Regions from separate parts of the Vibrio taketomensis genome, predicted to be linked through region 2. Evidence: riboswitches for the same ligand, from Rfam matches in the RefSeq annotation. Region 2 holds a riboswitch; each other region holds the start of a gene.
The links. Region 2 has a riboswitch for lysine ahead of lysC (lysine-sensitive aspartokinase 3). Riboswitches for the same ligand answer to the same signal wherever they lie in the genome.
Positions count from the first base shown of each region.

Region 1: it holds a riboswitch for lysine, as region 2 does, so the genes downstream of both, Vt282_RS15460 (Na+/H+ antiporter NhaC family protein) here and lysC (lysine-sensitive aspartokinase 3) in region 2, are expected to answer to the same signal.
Region 3: it holds a riboswitch for lysine, as region 2 does, so the genes downstream of both, Vt282_RS05290 (Na+/H+ antiporter NhaC family protein) here and lysC (lysine-sensitive aspartokinase 3) in region 2, are expected to answer to the same signal.

Region 1 covers NZ_AP019650.1:395,567-399,807, reverse strand. The annotation lists gene Vt282_RS15475 (ankyrin repeat domain-containing protein) at 1-11, opposite strand, end outside; gene Vt282_RS15470 (GNAT family N-acetyltransferase) at 277-786, opposite strand; gene Vt282_RS15465 (RecX family transcriptional regulator) at 847-1,608, opposite strand; lysine riboswitch at 1,956-2,129, shown strand; gene Vt282_RS15460 (Na+/H+ antiporter NhaC family protein) at 2,218-3,798, shown strand; partial or broken gene Vt282_RS15455 (ATP-binding cassette domain-containing protein) at 3,887-4,241, opposite strand, start outside.
Region 2 covers NZ_AP019649.1:357,500-361,740, reverse strand. The annotation lists partial or broken gene Vt282_RS01835 (PglL family O-oligosaccharyltransferase) at 1-433, shown strand, start outside; gene Vt282_RS01830 (pyridoxal-phosphate-dependent aminotransferase family protein) at 465-1,586, opposite strand; lysine riboswitch at 1,773-1,951, shown strand; gene lysC (lysine-sensitive aspartokinase 3) at 2,207-3,559, shown strand; gene Vt282_RS01820 (PilT/PilU family type 4a pilus ATPase) at 3,620-4,241, opposite strand, start outside.
Region 3 covers NZ_AP019649.1:1,137,254-1,141,494, reverse strand. The annotation lists gene hisG (ATP phosphoribosyltransferase) at 1-505, opposite strand, end outside; His leader region at 555-690, opposite strand; gene Vt282_RS05290 (Na+/H+ antiporter NhaC family protein) at 964-2,562, opposite strand; lysine riboswitch at 2,669-2,853, opposite strand; gene Vt282_RS05285 (H-NS family histone-like protein) at 3,583-3,987, shown strand; gene Vt282_RS05280 (inosine/guanosine kinase) at 4,107-4,241, opposite strand, start outside.

The DNA.
Region 1 (4,241 bases), on a different replicon from region 2:
TGCTTTTGCATCGAGCTTGCACTGCAGCCGCTCAGATGAAATAAAACAAGTACTATTGCTACTATCTCTATTCTTGAGGGAAAGTGTAAAAACAACATCCTTTTCTGTTCTCACTTTAATCGATGCATCACTCAAACTATCTTAGCGAGGCTAGTAGCAATGCATTGAAGTCTGCTCGCGATTTGCGATCTAGCCGCATAAAACTCGCTACTTTCGTATTGTGTCTACCGCACCATGACGAATCACAGCGACGACGATAAATCCCTTTCCTTGACGTTACTTGGGAAGAAACTCGTAAAGTGTGTTCGGGGAGCCATACAACATCACGTCGCCTTTGATAGAAAAACCAACGCGGCTTAACAATCGGTTAGATCGAGTGTTTGCAGGTAACGTCACAGCCAAGACCGAATCAAGTGAATACGTTATAAGCGTATGATTAAGCACACCAATAGCCGCTTCACTCGCATAACCCTGCCCCGTGTATTGCGATAGAAACGCATAACCTAAATCAGGGAGATCCAACTCCGGGCGTTTTAGCACGCCACACATACCAATCGGTGTTTGGGTTTCTTTAAGGCAGACCATACTCAAGCCGAAACCATACATGTCATAGCTTGCCATCGGCCCTTGAGTTAAATAATTGCACGCATCTTCGATAGTGCGGACATTTTTATCCGCGATATAACGAATAAACGATTCTTCATTAAGTAATTGCACAATGAATTCGGCGTCACTGTATTCGAACTGCCTGACGATTAATCTCTCTGTTTCACATACCACTTTCATTTTGAGTACCTCTAACCAACGACGATTCAACGTAATCCGTTATAATCCAGTTTTAGTTCTTTATTGCGTTAACTCATCCATCGCAAACCTAATCTCATCTGAAGAAAAACCTTTTCGACTTAACATCGCATAAGCTTTACTGCGCTCGTTATGAACGGATAGGTCGTAGGATTTTTTACTGAGTTGTCCTAGACAAGATGAATAGAAATCGAGCTGCTCGCGGTTTATCAACCGTTCTACTAACGCATCAAGTTCCGTAATATCAATTTTACGTTGACGCAATTCTTGCCGAATGACCGTCAACCCTTTGCCTTTGCGAGCATATTTCAATACTTCTTTTTCAAGATCCGCTTTTTCAGCCTTGATTTCAAGGTTGGTTTTGAGTTGTTCGCTGCAAGCATGCTGCTTTATCGCCTGATTCACTTGAGCATAACTAAAACCTCGCTTTTGCAGCGTTGTGATGAGCTTTTCCTTACTCATCGTAAACTCTTGGTAATAGTTGTTAATGCGTTCATTGAGCATCGCTTGCTCATCAATATTAAGCTGCGCTTTTACCTTGTGAATGGCATCATCAATCAGCGCTTCTTCGATTCCTTTCTTTTTCAACTTGTCACGAATATATTCGCTGCCATATTCGCCAAAAAACGAACGTTCAGCAAACTGCTCAGCAAACTGCTTGTCAGATTTCAGATAACCAAAATCGCGTAGTTTTTCTATCGTGTCAGTAATCCACTCTTCGTTGTCAGTTTTGACTCTCAACTTAGCCAGCAATTCACTTTCAGTGAGATCTTTTTGACCTAAATGCCACAGTGCAGAATTCATGACGCTTTCAATACGTCTGGCTTTTCTTACTCGATTTTCTTCTGGGTACAAACTAGCGGTTCACGATTGGTAGATGATGAGGGGAGTTTACACTAATCCTCACACCATTTGTCAGGTCAAACAGAGCGAAGTGGATTGGATACAGAGCCACAAAGGCTTTATGGTTCTCTTGCGGTAGCGTTCAGTTTGTTAACATTTGGCTTCAGTGATTTGTAGCGACCCTATATTCACATAAAGTTAAATGTTCAATGTACGCAACAATAGATTGATATACGAACAGTTATGAAATTGGCACGATTTAATACTTGTTTTGCGCTGCTCGGCTGTTATCATTGCGCAGCAAACCCTTAATCAGTAGAGGCGCGCTGCCTATCAGTAACCGAGCGGAGGATGATCCCGATGATGCCGGAGAAAGGAGTCAGCGCCGAAGTCACTTGAGCCATCAAACCAAGTGGCTGGGTCTGTGTCGAATAGGCACAGAACTGCCATAGTATTAATTCCTATGGAGCGCTACCTGAAGGGGTAACAAGTGTTTTGTCATTCCTTCAGACGTCTTCGTTACACCTCTTTTCGGTAGATCTCCACCTTATTGCAGTAGGTGTAGAGATTATGAACCTCATAAATTTTTCAGACTCTTTAATGTCTGTTATACCGCCGGTTTTGGCGGTGATTCTAGCAGTGACGACACGTCGCGTGTTGCTATCACTTGGCGCGGGTATCGTGGCTGGTGCATTAATGCTAAACCACTTCTCCCCACTTGAAACCGCGCATTACCTGTTCGATAAAGTATTGAACTTGGTTTGGGCCGATGGTGCATTGAACAGCGAAAACGCCAACATGATCATCTTCATGTTGCTGCTGGGCGCATTGATCAGCTTAATGAGCGTATCTGGTGCAACTCAAGCCTTTGCTGATTGGGCAGCAGTACGCTGTAAAGATCGCCGCAGCGCTAAATCTCTAACTGGTCTGATGGTATTTATCTTCTTTATCGATGACTTTTTCCATAGCCTGTCAGTGGGGGCGATTTGCCGCCCGGTAACCGACCGTTTCCAAATTTCTCGCGCGAAATTGGCTTACCTTTTGGACTCAACCGCGGCACCTGTGTGTGTGTTGATGCCAATTTCGTCTTGGGGTGCTTACATCATCGCCTTGATCGGCGGCATCATGGCTGCGCATCACGTGACTGACCAAAGCCCGATTTCTGCCTTTGTTGAAATGATCCCAATGAACCTTTACGCGGTGTTCACTTTGGTGATGGTACTTTGTGTGATTGCATTCCAACTCGATATCGGTCCAATGCGTAAGCACGAAGACTGGGCACTAGACGGGAAATTGTGGGATGAATCTCGCGGCCGCCCTACAGGGCTTGATATTGAAACACCAGAAAACAGCAATGGCGGCATGATTGACATGGTGTTGCCTATCCTGACGCTAACGCTTGCGACCGTCTATTTCATGATTGAATCGGGTGCGGCCGTGCTAACAGAGAAAGGCTTACCATTTAGCGTTATCGGCTCATTTGAGAATACTAACGTTGGCTCATCACTCGTATACGGCGCATTGTGTAGTTTAGTGGTTTCCATTGCTCTTGCATTGCGTCTAAAACTTAGCGCAAAAACTTGGCTACAAGCTGCACCGCAAGGTATCAGCGCCATGATGCCTGCGATTGTGATTCTATTCTTTGCATGGACTATCGGTGCGGTAGTACGTGATATGAAAACCGGTCTATACCTAGCTTCGATGGCAAACGGTAACATTCCAGTTGAAATGCTCCCTGCAGTAATCTTCGTTCTTTCTTGTGCGATGGCATTTGCCACTGGTACTAGCTGGGGCACATTCGGCATCATGCTTCCGCTTGCGGGCGATATCGCTGCAGCAAGTGATATTCAAATGCTACTCCCTATGCTGGCAGCAGTACTGGCCGGCGCGGTATTTGGTGACCACAGCTCACCAATCTCAAGCACCAGTATTTTGTCTGCAACTGGTGCAGGTTGTCACCATATGGACCACGTTTTAACACAGCTTCCTTACGCAACCTCCGTAGCATTTGGTGCCCTACTCGGTTACGTAGCGATTGGTTATACCCATTCAGCAATGATCGGTATGGCCGTAAGCGGTGCTTGGTTCCTAATGTTCTGCTTATACGCCATGCGTAAAAACCAATCGGTTGTGCAAATGGCTAAAGCGTAATTCTGTTAAAAACATCAAATACACATCAAGCGCCTTAAGGCGCTTGATGTGTATTTAAGCCATGTAACATTTAACGCTCACAATCTGATTAAGCCTTATAGCTAGCCGATTTTGTCACTATCCCTTTGTAGCACTGCGCTTCTTGATCAAATTGGAACTCAAGATAATTTTGAATGCTGTCCAAGTCATCTTCTTGATAGTGTGAAACGTAGAGAAGTTGGCTTAGATTTTCTTTGGCAATCAGCTCTAGGGTATTTTTTACCAGCATTCGCCCAAGATAATCCAAGCCTTGATAAGGTTCATCCAAAATCAACAATGTCGGCTGTTTCACAATCGCTCTGGCAATCAATAGTAAGCGCTGCTGACCATATTCCAATTGTTTAAACGAAGTTGCTTCATACTGCCTCATATGCAGAATCGTTAACCATTCTTTGGCAATTTGA
Region 2 (4,241 bases):
GAGCGTTAAGTCTTGTCATTCCCGTCGTCATCTCGATTTACATGCTAAGTTCATTACACACCAATTATGTCCTCACTAAGTTTGAACTGACTAAGCCAAAAGATCCGACTATTTTGCAACAGGTGACGAACCCTGTTGTTTGGAAAGATCGCTATGACTGGGATGTGTACAGCACCTACTTACAAGTTGGCCTCATTACTCAAGACAAACAATATATTCAACCGTATATCGATTGGTCTTTGGCGATCATAAAAAATAGCCCTCGCCCAGCTTTCTATAATAATTTGATATTGGCATATCGGGTTTAGGCGAAGATGCTAAAGCTGAACAAATTCGTAGTGAGGCCAAGTTCCTATTTCCAGAGTTGGATTTTGATAAAGTCCAGTACATTGCTCCAGATATCGATGCACTTAAAGCCTCTGCAGCAAAATAGACAAAGCGGCGCATTGCGCCGCTTTTTTGTTTTATTGAGTCAACGACTCTTCCAATGCTTGCAAGCAAAGGGCGACATTCTCTTGCCTTGCTCCGTAGCCCATTAGTCCAATACGCCAAGCTTTGCCCGCCAATGCGCCTAAACCAGCTCCAATCTCCAGATTGTAAGTCTCAAGTAGGTGGTTACGCACAGCAGCTTCATCAATACCTTCAGGCACATAGATCGCATTGAGTTGAGGTAAACGATCGGCCGCTTCAACCACGAACTTAAAGCCCAACTTTTCTAGACCTAATTTCAATTTGTCATGCATGGTGCGATGGCGCTGCCAAGCATTGTCTAAACCTTCATTTTTCAGCATCAATAATGCCTCGTGCAATGCATAAAGGCTGTTGACTGGCGCAGTATGATGATAACTACGCTTACCTTCACCACTCCAGTAACCAAGTACTAGGCTCTGATCCAGAAACCAGCTTTGCACTGGTGTGCTGCGACTTTGAATCTTGGCAATTGCCTTTGAAGAAAACGTTAAGGGTGATAATCCTGGCACACAAGAAAGGCATTTTTGACTACCTGAATAAACAGCATCAAGCTGCCATTCATCAACTTTTAAAGGCACACCACCAAGTGACGTCACCGCATCAACAATGGTTAAGGCATTATGCTGTTTTGCTAAAGCGCCTAATGCCTGCGCATCAGACAAAGCACCGGTTGAGGTTTCAGCATGAACAAACGCTACGATTTTGACATCAGAATGTTCCTTGAGTGCCCTTTCAACTTTATCAATTGAAACCGGCGCCCCCCATTCATCATCAATCACAATCGCGTCACCGCCTGCCCTCACAACATTTTCACGCATACGTTCGCCAAACACCCCATTGCGACAAACAATCACTTTATCACCCGGCTCAACTAAGTTTACGAAGCAAGCTTCCATACCTGCGCTTCCTGGGGCCGAAACGGCTATGGTGAACTCATTTTCGGTTTGGAATGCATACTTAAGTAACTGTTTCAGTTCATCCATCATGCCAACAAATAGCGGGTCTAAATGACCAACCGTTGGACGACTCAATGCTTGCAATACTTGAGGAGAAATATCAGATGGACCAGGCCCCATCAGAATTCGACGAGGTGGAATAAAGCTTTGGATTGTCATGTTCGCTCTCCTTGTGGCTGATGTTTTATTGCACTCACCTTAGACCAATATTCTTCATCAGACAATTGGTCATAAGTCTATACTCAAACAGTCCTATTTAGCTGGCCACCTCCCATTTTGTTAATCATTGTTGTGCTGAAGTAAAATTATCGGTTGACTTTGATCACACAAAGCCGTTCAATAATTAATCACAGAAGAGGAGCATTGCCTAGGTAGATGCATCGTGGAGCCACAACTCCGATACGATTCATTGAGGGAGAGCAATGCCGAGATGCCACCAAGTTGTCGGTTTGGTGACGTCGGTTGACCTGAGTTGAATCTCATCAACTGTCATCAGCACTGTCTGATGAAGCGCTTCTGAGGTGAAGATTAAGCCAAATAACTTACCTCGAACAATCGCTCAATACTCTCTTCTCGTTTGAACATATCTTAGTCAATTGGATTGGTGAATCGCCAAGCTGTGAATTGCGGAACACAAACGGTGCTACAAAGCATTTGACGTGCACTAACTGAAATCAGTTGTCTGCGTAACTCATTTCCACCAGCTAGATAGTCAAACACAAAAACAAAGGACGTTGGATTACCAACAACAATATTTAGGATGTCGTGGGAGAATCGCTGTGAGCTCTTTTAATGTCGCCAAGTTTGGCGGAACCAGTGTTGCAAACTTTGAAGCCATGAGCCGCTGTGCGGCCATAATAGAAAACAATCCAAGTACCCGATTGGTGGTTAGCTCTGCCTGCTCAGGTGTCACTAACCTATTAGTTGAACTTGCTAACGGTGTAACCGATGAACAACAACGACGCCAAGTAATTCAGCAATTAGCTGATATACATGAAGCTATTATTGTTCAACTTAATCATGCAACAGAGACTGCGTCTGAGGTGTATCAAATTCTTGATACTGTGACCAGTCTTGCTGAAGCTGCTTCAATTCAATCCAGCACTAAACTTACTGATCACTTGGTCGCTTGTGGCGAGCTAATGTCGACCCACATTCTTGCTCAGTTGATGCGTGAGCGTGGCATGCCGGCGGTACGTTTTGACATTCGCCAAGTACTGCGAACCGATGATACGTTTGGCAAAGCTGAACCAAATGTCGAACAAACTGGCATCCTCGCGAAAGAATTGCTTGCACCACTTTGCGAAGACTCCATCGTCATCACTCAAGGCTTTATTGGCGCGGATGATGAAGGCAATACCACCACGCTAGGTCGAGGCGGAAGTGACTATAGTGCAGCGTTAATCGCTGAAGCAGTCAAAGCCGAAGGACTGGAAATTTGGACCGATGTACCTGGAATTTACACAACGGACCCTCGCATCGCAGAAAAAGCCGCTCCAATTTCTGAAATCAGCTTTAGCGAAGCGTCTGAAATGGCAAACTTTGGCGCTAAAATCCTTCACCCATCAACGCTTGTGCCTGCACTACGCCACGATATTCCTGTCTTCGTCGGCTCTTCAAAAGAGCCAGAAAAAGGCGGCACATGGATTCGTCATCAAGTGCAAAGCTCACCACTATTTCGCGCGCTCGCACTGCGTTGCAACCAAACTATGGTTACTCTGCGTAGCGCTAAAATGTTCCATGCTTATGGCTTCTTAGCCAAAGTATTTGAGATCTTAGCCAAGCATAAAGTGTCGGTTGATTTGATCACCACCTCTGAAATCAGTGTATCGCTAACTTTAGACCAAACAGATACTAGTGGCGGAGCGCCACAACTACCAGCGGCGGCTCGTGCTGAATTGGAAGAGTTGTGTACGGTAGAAATCGAGCAAAACCTATGTCTTGTTGCGCTGATTGGCAATAATATGAGCGATAGCAAAGGCTATGCTAAACAAGTGTTTAGTACTTTAGAAGATCTCAACTTACGTATGATTTGCTTTGGTGCAAGCCCTCACAACTTGTGTTTCTTGGTGCATGAATCAGTATCGCGCCAAGCGATCCAAAAACTACATAAAGAATTGTTTGAAGGTTAAAGACCATTCTGAGGCAGTCAAAAAAACCGAGCAATGCTCGGTTTTTTTATGCTTCAAACACTAATTCATATCAATGCTAATAGAAGATTGTGTTTTAGTATTAAAGCTATCGCCATGTTGAGTTTTAAGCATAATGCGTAAATCGTTAGCGGAGTCCGCACTGTGCATCGCATCTTCGACACTGATTTTATCGTCAACAATAAGCTGGTACAGCGCTTGGTCAAAGGTTTGCATACCAATCTGCTGTGATTTAGCCATGGTCGATTTCAATTCGTGTAACTCTCCACGACGAATCAAGTCCGAAACCCTTGGGCTATTCAGCAAGATCTCAAACACACCATGTCGACCACTACCATATTTATCCCTAAGCAATTGCTGACCGATAACTCCCCGTAGGTTATTTGAGAGATCAAACAAAAACTGCTCTTTCTTCTCTTTCGGCACCAAATGCAATATCCGCTCTAGAGCTTGGTTAGCATTGTTTGCGTGCAGGGTTGCCATACATAAATGACCGGTTTCAGCAAACGCCATCGCAAACTCCATGGTTTCACGCGTCCGTATCTCACCAATCAAAATCATATCTGGCGCTTGGCGCAATGAGTTTTTGAGCGCGACATCGTAGCTTTCCGTGTCCAATCCGACTTCACGTTGAGTCACGATACACTTGTGGTGCTCATGAACA
Region 3 (4,241 bases), 780 kb from region 2:
AATCCGCAATCGCATCAGCAAGTCCTGCTCGTGGCGCTACTTCCACTGAACCTGTGAGCATACATGTAGAGAATGGCACACCCTGTTCATCCATATACGCTTTTAGCAATTGCGGATAAGTAGTCGCGATACGTTTACCTGCTAGGTCTTGAGGGCCGTTGTACTCTTGACCTTTGTTAATGGCGATGGATAAGCGGCAGCCACCAAAATCCATGCGGCGCAGTTTGATAAACTCACAAGGTTCGCCGAGAGCTTTTCGGTCTAAGCGCACTTCTTCTAATTCATTTTCACCGATGAAACCAAGATCAACCACACCGTCCATGATTAAACCAGGGATGTCGTCATCACGCACCAATAACAGATCGATTGGCATATTGAGAGAGTGAACAACCAAACGCTCACCCATAATGTTGAACTTCACGCCGCATTTGTTTAGGAGTAATTGGCTCTCTTTACTAAGGCGACCTTTTTTTTGAATTGCGATTCTTAGGCGTTTTGTTTGCATTGCGTTGTCCCTGTGCAAATTTAATTTGAGTAATTTATAAAGCGCGAAAAGTGAAAAACCCTCGGAAGAAACGTGTCTCCCGAGGGTTAATTCTTAAAATCTTTGACTTAAGCCTCCGGGAGTATCCTATCTCCCGGGTATGCGTACATCTCCCGAAAGACAACTATGGGTGATGATGGTGATGAATGTTCATTACTGATTTACGCATACTGATGAATTCTTATTCTCTTGCTTAGATGCTAACCACACTAACCAAGCTATTAACTTTTTCAACCATTAATTTAAGTTTTTTCTTTTCATTTTATAAACAACATATCGTACTTTACGAGCAACTATTAAACCTTAACAATCACTTAGAAAGCGTTGAGATACAGTGATATACGATGATAAACATCCGCAATAAACTTTAGGTGTAAAAAAAGGAAGCCGAAGCTTCCTTTTCACAAATCAATGGTTCGTTAGTCAATACTGCTAACAATACGACTGGTAGACATATGCTTCATCGCAAAACACACCGCAATGAAAGCAAGACTTGCTGCTGCGAATGACACTGCCAATGAATCGGTCATACCCAGTACAATGAAGCCAACGATAGAGACCAATGCCACTGCCAATGCATATGGCAACTGAGTCTGTACGTGGTCAATATGGTTACAACGCGCACCTGTCGAAGACAAAATCGTCGTGTCAGAGATTGGTGAACAGTGATCACCGAACACAGCACCAGCTAAAACTGCGCTTAGCATTGGTAGCATAAGCGCAATATCAGTATTACCTGCTAGGTCACCTGCGATTGGTAACATGATACCGAACGTGCCCCATGAACTGCCGGTAGCAAATGCCATCACACCAGAAAGCATGAATAAGATTACTGGCAACCATTTAGGGTCGATATTACCTTGAACAAGGCTCGATAGGTAACTACCGGTATTCATATCGCCAATTACCGTACCGATACACCAAGCAAATACCAAGATAAGGATAGCGCCAAACATTGATTTCGCACCGATCCAAAGCGTAACACCGATTTCTGCTGCCGCTAGACGCTGTCTTAGTACTGTCGCAAGTGCAACAGCTAGTCCCGCAAGGCCACCGTAAACAAGAGACGTACCGACGTTAGTGTTCTCAAATGCACCAAGTAATGAATATGCTTTGCCTGCAGCTTCGAGTGCTTGAGCGCCCGTAAACAACATGGATGCACACGTAGCAATAATCAACATTACGATTGGCAGGATCAAATCCATTACACGGCCACGAGTGCTTTCTTGGATGTCGAGTTCTTCGTCAAGCTCGCGTGCTTGCTCACGTTCATCAGCCGCATCTTCGTCAAAACCACGACCTTGCGAAGCAGCGATTTCATGGTCACGCATCTTACCAACCGTCAGGCCAAACCATGACACGGCAAACACCATCAACAAGGCAAAAATTGCGTAGAAGTTCATCGGTACAACACGCATAAACGCACCAAGTGCGGAATATTCAGTAATACCGTGTGTTACCAGAATGCCGCTGACAATCGTCATAATGTATGCACCCCAGCTTGATGCTGGCATGACCACACACATCGGTGCTGCCGTTGAGTCCAAGATATACGCAAGCTTGGCACGAGAGATATAAAAACGATCTGTTACAGGGCGAGAAATGGCACCAACCGCTAGGCTATTAAAATAGTCGTCAATAAAAATGAAAATACCTAGGAATGCTGCAAGTAGCTTAGCGCCACGCTTACTCTTAATACGAGATTGTGCCCAGTCAGCAAATGCTCGCGTACCACCAGACAGTGTTAAGAGCGCAGTCATCATGCCAAGTAGCAATAGGAAAGCAACAATACTCATTTTACCTGCATTAATGCCGCCATCTTGGACAAATACGCCCACAACGATATTTTCAATATAACTGAAAGCACCGCCAAATGACGCATCAGCAAGTAAGAAAGCGCCAAGTACAATACCCGTACCAAGCGATAACAGAACACGACGCGTAACAATTGCTAGCGTCAGGGCTACTACCGGAGGCAGCAGTGAAATAGGAGATGATGCAAAATCGATTAAATTCATGATCTTCGAAACCAGTAATAATTGGTTAGAGATCTACTGCAGACACATAAATGATAATTTGTGTGTATGTTGAACATAGCGACGGGGAAGCGAAAACTTCACCCAACCCTACAGTAGCGCTCCATAGTTATACAACATAATAGACTATGGCAGTGTTGTCCCTATTCGAGTACAACCCCAGCAAGCGGCTTTGATGTGCCAACTTACTTCGGCGGATAAGACCTTTCACGCTTATTCATTGGCATCACCCCAACAAACGCTACTATTTAATTCCGCACCTCTACCGCACTGACTATAGATTAACCTGTGAAAAATAAAATTTAACACATTGCTAACCAATGTAGTGCATCAGGTATTTGTCATTGTACTTATAATAAACTCATTTACAACATATCTTTCTAAAAATTTTCGACGCAAGATTGGCGCTTTGCCACTTCACTTTACTCATTGATAAATGGTCAGTAGTCCGATGCAAATTCAGTGGAATAGTTATCTATTTCCAAATGGTTAGCTGTAAAAAAAGATGCAATGACAATCCACTTAAAGGAGGGAGGACTTTAGCAACGACTTCGAATTTAGAGCCACTAAAGACTTAATTCATTACTTCACCCTTAAACAAGTTATTCCTAGTAACCCGATTGCAATAAGATTACTAGAGCATTCTAGACAACGAGCAATTAAACCAATAAAGGATGAAGCCATAACGGATTGTGGCAATAACTTTCAATTAAGTTCCCGAGTATTTTCCATAATTAGTTTTGAGTAATGATCATTGCTGGTTACACAAACAATTTGAGTTTAACTTTTACTGGCGACTATGAAACTTCACACTATACTTATACCAAATAAGGTATGTGGCTATTTATTCATTTACTGCGTAGAAGTGTGTGATATGAGCTTTAAAGTTTCATACACTGCGAATTAACTTCAATTTAAATACTTTATTGAATACAATTAAATTGTATTATTTGAAATACGATATTAATATTAGCTTTGCTTACAATATATTGGTGAGATCCTATGTCGGAATTAACAAAAACTCTTTTGAACATTCGTAGCCTTCGTGCGTTTTCTCGTGAACTTACTCTTGAGCAATTAGAAGAAGCGCTAGAGAAACTAACTCTAGTAGTTACTGAACGCAAAGAAGCAGAAGAAGAAGAGCGTGCTGCTCTTGCTGAGCAAGAAGCTAAGCTAGCTGCTATTGCAGAACAAATCGCAAAAGACGGTATTGACGTTGATGCATTGATTAGCGCACTTGCTGGTGAAACTAAGACTAAAGCAAAATCTAAACGCGCACCTCGCCCTGCTAAATACAAATACCTAGACAACGGTGAAGAAAAAACATGGACAGGTCAAGGCCGCACTCCTTCAGCAATCCAAGCTGAACTAGATGCTGGTAAATCTCTAGATGACTTCCTAATCTAATAGGTTAATCGAATAGATTGATACAAAAAAAGCTCCCAAATATGGGAGCTTTTTTATTAGTCGTTATTTGAAGTATTAGACAACAATTGATTCATTATCTAATACTTATTTTCCGTTTATTAACGTTCCCAATACGCTTCTTCAAGGCTATCTTCACGCTCAGGCAAACCACGAGATAAACGTGGTGAGTGTTGCACTAGCACTTCATAACTTGCGCGGTTAGAGTATTTACATACTTGTGAGAAAGATGAATA